3 regions of the Fusibacter fontis genome follow, and region 3 is predicted to be linked to each of the others. Evidence: a T-box and tRNA genes for the amino acid it is inferred to sense, from the RefSeq annotation. Region 3 holds a T-box; the other regions hold tRNA genes.
What was found. A T-box is a leader RNA that pairs with one kind of tRNA and senses whether it is charged. The one in region 3 lies ahead of leuS (leucine--tRNA ligase), so its partner is inferred to be a tRNA-Leu.

Region 1: it encodes a tRNA-Leu, which carries the amino acid that the T-box ahead of leuS (leucine--tRNA ligase) is inferred to sense. The anticodon was not compared.
Region 2: it encodes a tRNA-Leu, which carries the amino acid that the T-box ahead of leuS (leucine--tRNA ligase) is inferred to sense. The anticodon was not compared.

The regions. Positions count from the first base shown of each region.
Region 1 is NZ_AP042445.1:1,812,665-1,815,917, reverse strand. Features, by position in the region: rRNA gene ACZ41W_RS08210 (23S ribosomal RNA) at 1-784, shown strand, start outside; rRNA gene rrf (5S ribosomal RNA) at 968-1,084, shown strand; tRNA gene ACZ41W_RS08200 (tRNA-Asn) at 1,201-1,275, shown strand; tRNA gene ACZ41W_RS08195 (tRNA-Leu) at 1,286-1,372, shown strand; tRNA gene ACZ41W_RS08190 (tRNA-Met) at 1,389-1,463, shown strand; tRNA gene ACZ41W_RS08185 (tRNA-Met) at 1,474-1,550, shown strand; tRNA gene ACZ41W_RS08180 (tRNA-Glu) at 1,561-1,635, shown strand; tRNA gene ACZ41W_RS08175 (tRNA-Val) at 1,754-1,829, shown strand; tRNA gene ACZ41W_RS08170 (tRNA-Asp) at 1,924-2,000, shown strand; tRNA gene ACZ41W_RS08165 (tRNA-Thr) at 2,006-2,081, shown strand; tRNA gene ACZ41W_RS08160 (tRNA-Tyr) at 2,092-2,176, shown strand; tRNA gene ACZ41W_RS08155 (tRNA-Gly) at 2,193-2,267, shown strand; tRNA gene ACZ41W_RS08150 (tRNA-Arg) at 2,277-2,353, shown strand; tRNA gene ACZ41W_RS08145 (tRNA-Ser) at 2,357-2,445, shown strand; tRNA gene ACZ41W_RS08140 (tRNA-Ile) at 2,456-2,532, shown strand; tRNA gene ACZ41W_RS08135 (tRNA-Phe) at 2,562-2,637, shown strand; gene ACZ41W_RS08130 (chorismate mutase) at 2,830-3,253, shown strand, end outside.
Region 2 is NZ_AP042445.1:330,231-333,483, forward strand. Features, by position in the region: rRNA gene ACZ41W_RS01270 (23S ribosomal RNA) at 1-1,156, shown strand, start outside; rRNA gene rrf (5S ribosomal RNA) at 1,340-1,456, shown strand; tRNA gene ACZ41W_RS01280 (tRNA-Asn) at 1,573-1,647, shown strand; tRNA gene ACZ41W_RS01285 (tRNA-Leu) at 1,658-1,744, shown strand; tRNA gene ACZ41W_RS01290 (tRNA-Met) at 1,761-1,835, shown strand; tRNA gene ACZ41W_RS01295 (tRNA-Glu) at 1,849-1,923, shown strand; tRNA gene ACZ41W_RS01300 (tRNA-Val) at 2,042-2,117, shown strand; tRNA gene ACZ41W_RS01305 (tRNA-Asp) at 2,213-2,289, shown strand; tRNA gene ACZ41W_RS01310 (tRNA-Thr) at 2,295-2,370, shown strand; tRNA gene ACZ41W_RS01315 (tRNA-Tyr) at 2,381-2,465, shown strand; tRNA gene ACZ41W_RS01320 (tRNA-Gly) at 2,591-2,664, shown strand; tRNA gene ACZ41W_RS01325 (tRNA-Gln) at 2,673-2,747, shown strand; tRNA gene ACZ41W_RS01330 (tRNA-Lys) at 2,756-2,831, shown strand; tRNA gene ACZ41W_RS01335 (tRNA-Ser) at 2,849-2,937, shown strand; tRNA gene ACZ41W_RS01340 (tRNA-Ser) at 2,948-3,039, shown strand; tRNA gene ACZ41W_RS01345 (tRNA-Ile) at 3,054-3,130, shown strand; tRNA gene ACZ41W_RS01350 (tRNA-Trp) at 3,138-3,213, shown strand; tRNA gene ACZ41W_RS01355 (tRNA-Pro) at 3,240-3,253, shown strand, end outside.
Region 3 is NZ_AP042445.1:3,281,384-3,284,636, reverse strand. Features, by position in the region: gene leuS (leucine--tRNA ligase) at 1-1,490, opposite strand, end outside; T-box leader at 1,527-1,752, opposite strand; gene ACZ41W_RS14880 (YkuS family protein) at 1,837-2,154, opposite strand; gene ACZ41W_RS14875 (endonuclease MutS2) at 2,219-3,253, opposite strand, start outside.

The sequences.
Region 1 (3,253 bases), 1.5 Mb from region 3:
GGATAGGTGGGAGACTGAGAAGTTAGGACGCTAGTCTTAGCGGAGTCGCCGTTGGGATACCACTCTTGATATAACGTTATTCTAACTATGACCAGTTACCCTGGTTTAGGACAATGTCAGGTGGGCAGTTTGACTGGGGCGGTCGCCTCCTAAAGAGTAACGGAGGCGCCTAAAGGTTCCCTCAGCGCGGTTGGAAATCGCGCGAAGAGTGTAAAGGCAAAAGGGAGCTTGACTGCGAGAGAGACATTTCGAGCAGGTACGAAAGTAGAGCTTAGTGATCCGGTGGCACCGCATGGAAGGGCCATCGCTCAACGGATAAAAGCTACCCCGGGGATAACAGGCTTATCTCCCCCAAGAGTCCACATCGACGGGGAGGTTTGGCACCTCGATGTCGGCTCGTCTCATCCTGGGGCTGAAGTAGGTCCCAAGGGTTGGGCTGTTCGCCCATTAAAGAGGCACGCGAGCTGGGTTCAGAACGTCGTGAGACAGTTCGGTCCCTATCTGCTGTGGGCGTAGGAAATTTGAGAGGAGCTGTCCTTAGTACGAGAGGACCGGGATGGACGAACCGCTGGTGGATCAGTTGTCATGCCAATGGCACAGCTGAGTAGCTAAGTTCGGACGGGATAAGCGCTGAAGGCATCTAAGCGCGAAGCCCCCCTCAAGATGAGATTTCCCATCCAGAAATGGAGTAAGATCCCATGAAGATAATGTGGTAATAGGCCTGAGGTGTAAGTGCAGTAATGCATTCAGCTGACAGGTACTAATAGATCGAGGACTTGACCTAACGATCCAAACACTTTTGAATGAACCTCTATATGTGATTTTCAGGGTCTGATGACCTAGGGTATAATAACCTTGTGCCTAGTCAGTTTTTCTACGAAAAACCGACCTACGGCAAATTTTACTACGTGCCTAGTCAATTTGCTTCGCAAACCGACCTACGGCTGAAATTGTAAACAATTTCATATCTAGTGATGATGGCGGAGGGGAAACACCTGTTCCCATACCGAACACAGAAGTAAAGTCCTCCAGCGTCGATGGTACTTGGCGGGTAGCTGCCTGGGAGAGTAGAACGTCGCTAGTTTGTTCTTTAAGAACTAAAAAGTATTCCAAGGTAGCTCAACAATCATGGAGCAAAGCGAAATGTGATGTTTATAAGTGATTGTTACACCGAAGAATATGAAATGCTTTTAAAAGTATTCCAAGGTAGCTCAACGGTGGAGCACTCGGCTGTTAACCGATAGGCTGAGGGTTCGAATCCCTCCCTTGGAGCCATTTTAAACGTGCCGTGGTGGCGGAACTGGCAGACGCACAGGACTTAAAATCCTGCGGTGGCGACACCGTACCGGTTCGATTCCGGTCCTCGGCACCAATTTTATATTTATTATCGCGGAGTGGAGCAGTGGCAGCTCGTTGGGCTCATAACCCAAAGGCCGTAGGTTCGAATCCTGCCTCCGCAACCATGTTTATTATGGCGGCGTAGCTTAGTTGGCTAGAGCGTCCGGTTCATACCCGGAAGGTCGGTGGTTCGAATCCGCCCGCCGCTACCATTTTAATCATGGCCCCTTGGTCAAGCGGTCAAGACACCGCCCTTTCACGGCGGTAACAGGGGTTCGATTCCCCTAGGGGTCACCATTTATGTTTTACGAAGTATAACAGTCGACGTTAAATTCGAAGAATTTTAGGAGACTAACGAAGTAAAACAGTCAATGTTCCGTTGACAATTTGAAGAAAACGAGAGTTTTTTTCACATGGAAGTTTAGCTCAGCTGGGAGAGCATCTGCCTTACAAGCAGAGGGTCATAGGTTCGATCCCTATAACTTCCACCATTTTCAGTTTTGTATTTCAAAACTGCCCGACGTATGCAACTTGGTTGCTAGGAGGGAACTTGTACATCAATAATGTACGAGTAATCATTATTGCGGTCCAGTAGTTCAGTTGGTTAGAACGCTAGCCTGTCACGCTAGAGGTCGAGGGTTCGAGTCCCTTCTGGATCGCCATTTATGCCGGTGTAGCTCAATTGGTAGAGCAACTGACTTGTAATCAGTAGGTCGCGGGTTCGAGTCCCATCACCGGCTCCATTTTATGACTGGAGGGGTTCCCGAGTGGCCAAAGGGGGCGGACTGTAAATCCGTTATCGACGATTTCGAAGGTTCGAATCCTTCTCCCTCCACCATTTAATTAATCATTTTGCGGAAGTGGCTCAGTGGTAGAGCATCGCCTTGCCAAGGCGAGGGTCGCGAGTTCGAATCTCGTCTTCCGCTCCAATTTTATAAGCGTTCGTAGCTCAACTGGATAGAGCACCGCCCTTCTAAGGCGGGGGTTTGGGGTTCGAGTCCCTACGGACGCGCCATATGGAGAGGTACCGAAGCGGTCATAACGGGGCGGTCTTGAAAACCGTTAGGGTGCAAGCCCACGTGGGTTCGAATCCCACCCTCTCCGCCAATTCTAATGTGGGCGTATAGCTCAGCTGGTTAGAGCGCACGCCTGATAAGCGTGAGGTCGGTGGTTCGAGTCCACTTATGCCCACCACATTAATTATGAGAGTATAACTCTCACATGCCCAGATAGCTCAGTCGGTAGAGCAGGGGACTGAAAATCCCCGTGTCGGTGGTTCGATTCCGCCTCTGGGCACCATATTAAGATCAATGATTAAGAATTCTTAGTCGTTGGTCTTTTATTTTTTTGATATAATGATAGTAATCAATCTAACAAATTGTAAAAAAGTAAAAAATTAGAGAAAATAAAATTATTAATTGAACAATAACTAAATGGAATAGTTGAAAAAAGAATTAATTGCACATTCATTGGATAAATAGGGAGCAGTTTATGAGTAAAGAAAAGAAAAGCCAATCGAAATTACGAACCAGTCAAGGTAATAACAATCAAGGCACAAACAACCACGATATGAACAAGCACGATATGAACAACCACAATATAAGTAATCAGGTTGAATATCAAGTAGGTATGACAAACCATCATACGGATGCGTTAGATCAAAATGAAGGGGATTCAAATAATAAAAGTGGTCGTTTAAATTTTGAGAATTCTAATCTCAGCCAGGTTCAAAATATGCAGACTTATAGATTTGAAATTGACCGCATCGATCAAATACTTATTGAAAATATTATTAAAAGATTTATAGTAACGGATCAAGTGGGTATGTATAAAAAGATTCATGAAATGACAGTGAGTGATAGTAGTAGAGAGCAAGCAATATATATGAAAAATCGCGAAAGAGTGAATTCTTTTT
Region 2 (3,253 bases), 390 kb from region 3:
AGAGTCGGCCGCAGAGGATAGGTCCAAGCGACTGTTTACCAAAAACACAGGTCTCTGCTAAATCGAAAGATGATGTATAGGGGCTGACGCCTGCCCGGTGCTGGAAGGTTAAGGGGAAGTGTTAGAGCAATCGAAGCACAGAACTGAAGCCCCAGTAAACGGCGGCCGTAACTATAACGGTCCTAAGGTAGCGAAATTCCTTGTCGGGTAAGTTCCGACCCGCACGAAAGGCGTAACGATTTGGACGCTGTCTCAACAATAGACTCGGTGAAATTGTAGTACCGGTAAAGATGCCGGTTACCCGCAGCTAGACGGAAAGACCCCGTGGAGCTTTACTGCAGCTTGGCACTGGATAATGGTATATCATGTACAGGATAGGTGGGAGACTGAGAAGTTAGGACGCTAGTCTTAGCGGAGTCGCCGTTGGGATACCACTCTTGATATAACGTTATTCTAACTATGACCAGTTACCCTGGTTTAGGACAATGTCAGGTGGGCAGTTTGACTGGGGCGGTCGCCTCCTAAAGAGTAACGGAGGCGCCTAAAGGTTCCCTCAGCGCGGTTGGAAATCGCGCGAAGAGTGTAAAGGCAAAAGGGAGCTTGACTGCGAGAGAGACATTTCGAGCAGGTACGAAAGTAGAGCTTAGTGATCCGGTGGCACCGCATGGAAGGGCCATCGCTCAACGGATAAAAGCTACCCCGGGGATAACAGGCTTATCTCCCCCAAGAGTCCACATCGACGGGGAGGTTTGGCACCTCGATGTCGGCTCGTCTCATCCTGGGGCTGAAGTAGGTCCCAAGGGTTGGGCTGTTCGCCCATTAAAGAGGCACGCGAGCTGGGTTCAGAACGTCGTGAGACAGTTCGGTCCCTATCTGCTGTGGGCGTAGGAAATTTGAGAGGAGCTGTCCTTAGTACGAGAGGACCGGGATGGACGAACCGCTGGTGGATCAGTTGTCATGCCAATGGCACAGCTGAGTAGCTAAGTTCGGACGGGATAAGCGCTGAAGGCATCTAAGCGCGAAGCCCCCCTCAAGATGAGATTTCCCATCCAGAAATGGAGTAAGATCCCATGAAGATAATGTGGTAATAGGCCTGAGGTGTAAGTGCAGTAATGCATTCAGCTGACAGGTACTAATAGATCGAGGACTTGACCTAACGATCCAAACACTTTTGAATGAACCTCTATATGTGATTTTCAGGGTCTGATGACCTAGGGTATAATAACCTTGTGCCTAGTCAGTTTTTATACGAAAAACCGACCTACGGCAAATTTTACTACGTGCCTAGTCAATTTGCTTCGCAAACCGACCTACGGCTGAAATTGTAAACAATTTCATATCTAGTGATGATGGCGGAGGGGAAACACCTGTTCCCATACCGAACACAGAAGTAAAGTCCTCCAGCGTCGATGGTACTTGGCGGGTAGCTGCCTGGGAGAGTAGAACGTCGCTAGTTTGTTCTTTAAGAACTAAAAAGTATTCCAAGGTAGCTCAACAATCATGGAGCAAAGCGAAATGTGATGTTTATAAGTGATTGTTACACCAAAGAATATGCAATGCTTTTAAAAGTATTCCAAGGTAGCTCAACGGTGGAGCACTCGGCTGTTAACCGATAGGCTGAGGGTTCGAATCCCTCCCTTGGAGCCATTTTAAACGTGCCGTGGTGGCGGAACTGGCAGACGCACAGGACTTAAAATCCTGCGGTGGCGACACCGTACCGGTTCGATTCCGGTCCTCGGCACCAATTTTATATTTATTATCGCGGAGTGGAGCAGTGGCAGCTCGTTGGGCTCATAACCCAAAGGCCGTAGGTTCGAATCCTGCCTCCGCAACCATGTTATTTTGCATGGCCCCTTGGTCAAGCGGTCAAGACACCGCCCTTTCACGGCGGTAACAGGGGTTCGATTCCCCTAGGGGTCACCATTTATGTTTTACGAAGTAAAACAGTCGACGTTAAATTCGAAGAATTTTAGGAGACTAACGAAGTAAAACAGTCAATGTTCCGTTGACAATTTGAAGAAAACGAAAGTTTTTTTCACATGGAAGTTTAGCTCAGCTGGGAGAGCATCTGCCTTACAAGCAGAGGGTCATAGGTTCGATCCCTATAACTTCCACCATTTTCAGTTTTGTATTTCAAAACTGCCCGACGTATGCAACTTAGTTGCTAGAAGGGAATTTGTACATCAAATGATGTGCGAGTAATCATTATTGCGGTCCAGTAGTTCAGTTGGTTAGAACGCTAGCCTGTCACGCTAGAGGTCGAGGGTTCGAGTCCCTTCTGGATCGCCATTTATGCCGGTGTAGCTCAATTGGTAGAGCAACTGACTTGTAATCAGTAGGTCGCGGGTTCGAGTCCCATCACCGGCTCCATTTTATGACTGGAGGGGTTCCCGAGTGGCCAAAGGGGGCGGACTGTAAATCCGTTATCGACGATTTCGAAGGTTCGAATCCTTCTCCCTCCACCATTTAATTATATGATTTGTTATGAATCATTCAACTGGTGTTACACAATTTGTGAATAGAGTAAAAAAGCTGTTGATACTTGTGTGGAATAAGGCTTGAGTTGATAAGAATTTCTTTCCAGTATCGTGCGGGTGTAGCTCAATGGTAGAGCCCCAGCCTTCCAAGCTGGTTGTGAGAGTTCGATTCTCTTCACCCGCTCCAATTTTCATTGGGGATTCGCCAAGCGGTAAGGCAACGGACTTTGACTCCGTCATTCACAGGTTCAAATCCTGTATCCCCAGCCAATTTTCATGGTCCATTAGCTCAGTCGGTAGAGCACCTGACTTTTAATCAGGGTGTCCCGCGTTCGAATCGCGGATGGATCACCATTTTAATTAACAAATTTGGAGAGGTACCGAAGCGGTCATAACGGGGCGGTCTTGAAAACCGTTAGGGTGCAAGCCCACGTGGGTTCGAATCCCACCCTCTCCGCCATTTTAAAATTGGAGAAGTACTCAAGTGGCTGAAGAGGCTCCCCTGCTAAGGGAGTAGGTCTCGACAAGGGGCGCGAGGGTTCAAATCCCTCCTTCTCCGCCAATTTTAAATGTATTGGGCCATTAGCTCAGTTGGTTAGAGCACCCGGCTCATAACCGGATGGTCCGGGGTTCGAGTCCCTGATGGCCCACCAAATATATAGGGGTGTAGCTCAGCTGGTAGAGCAGCGGTCTCCAAAACCGCGTGTCGTGGGTTCGAAGCCTGTCACCCCTGCCATTTCTTTTCAATTTAATATTTTTTATCGGGGTGTAGCGCA
Region 3 (3,253 bases):
CATTGTGGCATCGTATCTGTTTCACGGTGAGCGTGTCCACCGCACTTAGGACATGTCGTGCTGATCCAATCTGTCATAGCCGCTAGTGGTGATTCGCCATTATCTGTTGGTTCATAACTTTCTACTTCTGGTAATGTTAATGGCAATTCTGATTCAGGTAACGTCACCCAACCACATGTTGGGCAGCTTACGAGTGGAATTGGTTCTCCCCAATAACGTTGTCTTGAAAATACCCAGTCTCTCAATTTGAAGTTGACTTTTCTCGTACCGATTCCTTGATCTTCTAAGAATTTCGCTATAGTTTCTTTTGCTTCAGCGACTCTCAATCCGTTGATAACTGGTGAATTCACCAATACGCCATCTTCAGTATCTGTAAAGGCTTCTAACTCAACATTTCCACCAGCAACAACTTCTCGAATTGGCAAATTAAATGCTTTTGCAAATTCCCAGTCTCTTGTATCATGACCAGGAACAGCCATGATCGCACCGGTTCCATAACTCATTAAAACATAATCTGAAACAAACACTGGAATTTCCTCTTTTGAAGCAGGATTGATTACTTTTAAACCTTGGATCATTACACCCGTTTTTTCTTTATTCATTTCTGTTCTTTCAAAGTCAGATTTTAACTTAGCTGAATTGCGGTACTCAAGTAGTTCAGCGTAATTTTCAATCAAATCTTTTCTTTCCTCAATCATAGGGTGTTCTGGACTTACAACCATGTAAGTCACGCCGTAAATGGTATCAGGCCGTGTGGTAAATACGCGAAGCTTATCTCCAGCAGTAGTTGAAAAATCAACTTCCATTCCGATGGATTTTCCAATCCAGTTCTTCTGTTGTGCTTTAACGCGTTCAATATAATCAAGATCATCTAAATCACTAATTAAACGATCCGCATATTCTGTAATTTTAAGCATCCATTGTGATTTTGCACGTTTGACAACTTGACCACCACAACGTTCACATGCGCCACCAACAACTTCTTCATTTGCAAGACCTACCTTACATGAAGTACACCAGTTGATATCCATTTCTTTTTTATAAGCCAATCCATTTTCAAAAAGTTTGATAAAAATCCATTGTGTCCACTTAAAATAATGGGGGTCTGTCGTATTAATCTCTCTTGACCAATCAAACGACATCCCTAGACTTTTAAGTTGTTCTTTAAATCGCTTGACGTTGTTTTCAGTGACAATTGCTGGATGGATTTTGTTTTTAATCGCAAAATTTTCAGTTGGTAAACCAAATGCATCCCAACCCATGGTATATAAAACATTATATCCTTCTAATCTTCTCTTTCTTGCAACGATATCAAGCGCTGTATAAGGTCTTGGATGACCTACATGCAATCCTTGTCCTGATGGATATGGAAACTCCACTAGTGGAAAATACTTTGGCTTTGAATAATCATTACTCGCTTTAAAAGCTTCTTTGTCATCCCATATTTCTTGCCATTTTTTTTCTATGACTTTGTGTTCGTACTCTCTCATACTCTATCCCCTTTCAAAAAATAAAAGGACCCTTCGTTTAGAGACGAAGGGCCCGCGTTACCACTCTATTTGATTGCGACTGCAATCCACTCAATGCTGTAACGGCGCAAACCGGCTGAAGCTCATGTCGTCATCTCTCAATGAAATAACACTTACATCAACAGCTCCAAGATGAGTTCAAGTCATTCAATCTCCGCTTTTCACCAACCAGCGGTTCTCTATGCATTGTATCTACTCTACTACTTCTTTTCATAGCTATTTTATTATCATTGAGAGTATTATAATACAGCAAATGGCGTTTTTCAAGAAATGTTTTCAAATTGACTATAGATGTTCTCAAAACAACTTATAACTTTGTATTTTTCACTTCTTCTTTCCATCTATCAAATGATGAATTCATATCCAGTTTATCTTTATTGCCATATTTTTCAACGTACTCTATGATTTTATTTTCATCTAGTCTTGAGGCATCTAACAAAACCATTTGATTTAAACCTTCGCCCATGAAAGTAACTGGATCCATTTCTTCATATTCTTCATCAATTCCATTGAGAATGGTGATTCCGATATTTTCACCGCCATTTCGAAATGGTACGACTTCAAATCCTTTTGATTGTAATGCGTTTTCTAAATTTTCCATTCCTGTTTGGATTGCAATTTTCATAAGTCCATCCTCCTTTTGATTCTTGTAATAATCAAACTAGAATAATATATTTTTCTAAACTTATTTATTGATTACCCCTTTTTTCTAAAATAACACCTCTTTTACCTTTATTCACCGCTTTTTGTACTTTTCGATCTGTTTTAGTTTCCATCACAATACTCAAGTCATAATCTTCAGGATATAAATCCTTAGAATCAATGTATGGAGCGACGCGCTTAACATTGACTTTCACTCGATTTCCCATGATTAAGAGTGTCATTTCACCTTTTTTATTCTCCGTTTCACAAACAGTCCCTTGTCTTTTCATGGTTTTGACATATACAACATCTCCCACTTTATATTGACTTTTAGGAGCAGGTGCATACTTCGATTTCGACAGCTCCGAAGACATGGATACGAGTTCCTGAGTGGTTTGCTTTATGGATTCTGACGCTTCATTTACAAGCTGCAAACTGTCAGCAAGCTGCAAATTGTCAGCAAGCTGCACTTCGTCAGCAAGCTGCATACCGTCAGCAAGCTGCACACTGTCAGCAAGCTGCATACCGTCACTATCGGCACCTTCCACCATAAGATTAGGCTGCATTTGTCCTTTGTTCGCCACTTCATAGGCACGTTTAACGAGCGTTTCTGGCAAACCAATTCGACTTGCAATATTAATTGCATTGCTATTACCACTCGTTCCCACTTCTAATTGATAGAGGGGTTTGAGTGTTTTCAAGTCAAAGCCCATACTTCCATTGATAAAATCTGGATGTTCTGTGGCAAATCGCTTAATTTCATTGTAATGTGTCGATGTCAATGTGAATCCTAATTTTGCATTCATTGCTTCAAGTACTGCAATGCCAATTCCTGTACCTTCTGAAGGGTCAGTACCTGAACCGATCTCGTCAAAAATAGATAACGAATTTTCAGTGGATTCCTCTAGAATCTGTATAATGTTGGTAATATGTGATGAAAACGTACTTAAATTTTGCTGAAGGCTTTGTCCATCGCCAATATCGCATAGTATTTTGTCTAAAATTGGGAGCGTTGTGCCTCTTTCACATGGGATGTGTAGCCCTGCTTGTGTCATCAAACAAAGGAGCGCGATTGTTTTCAT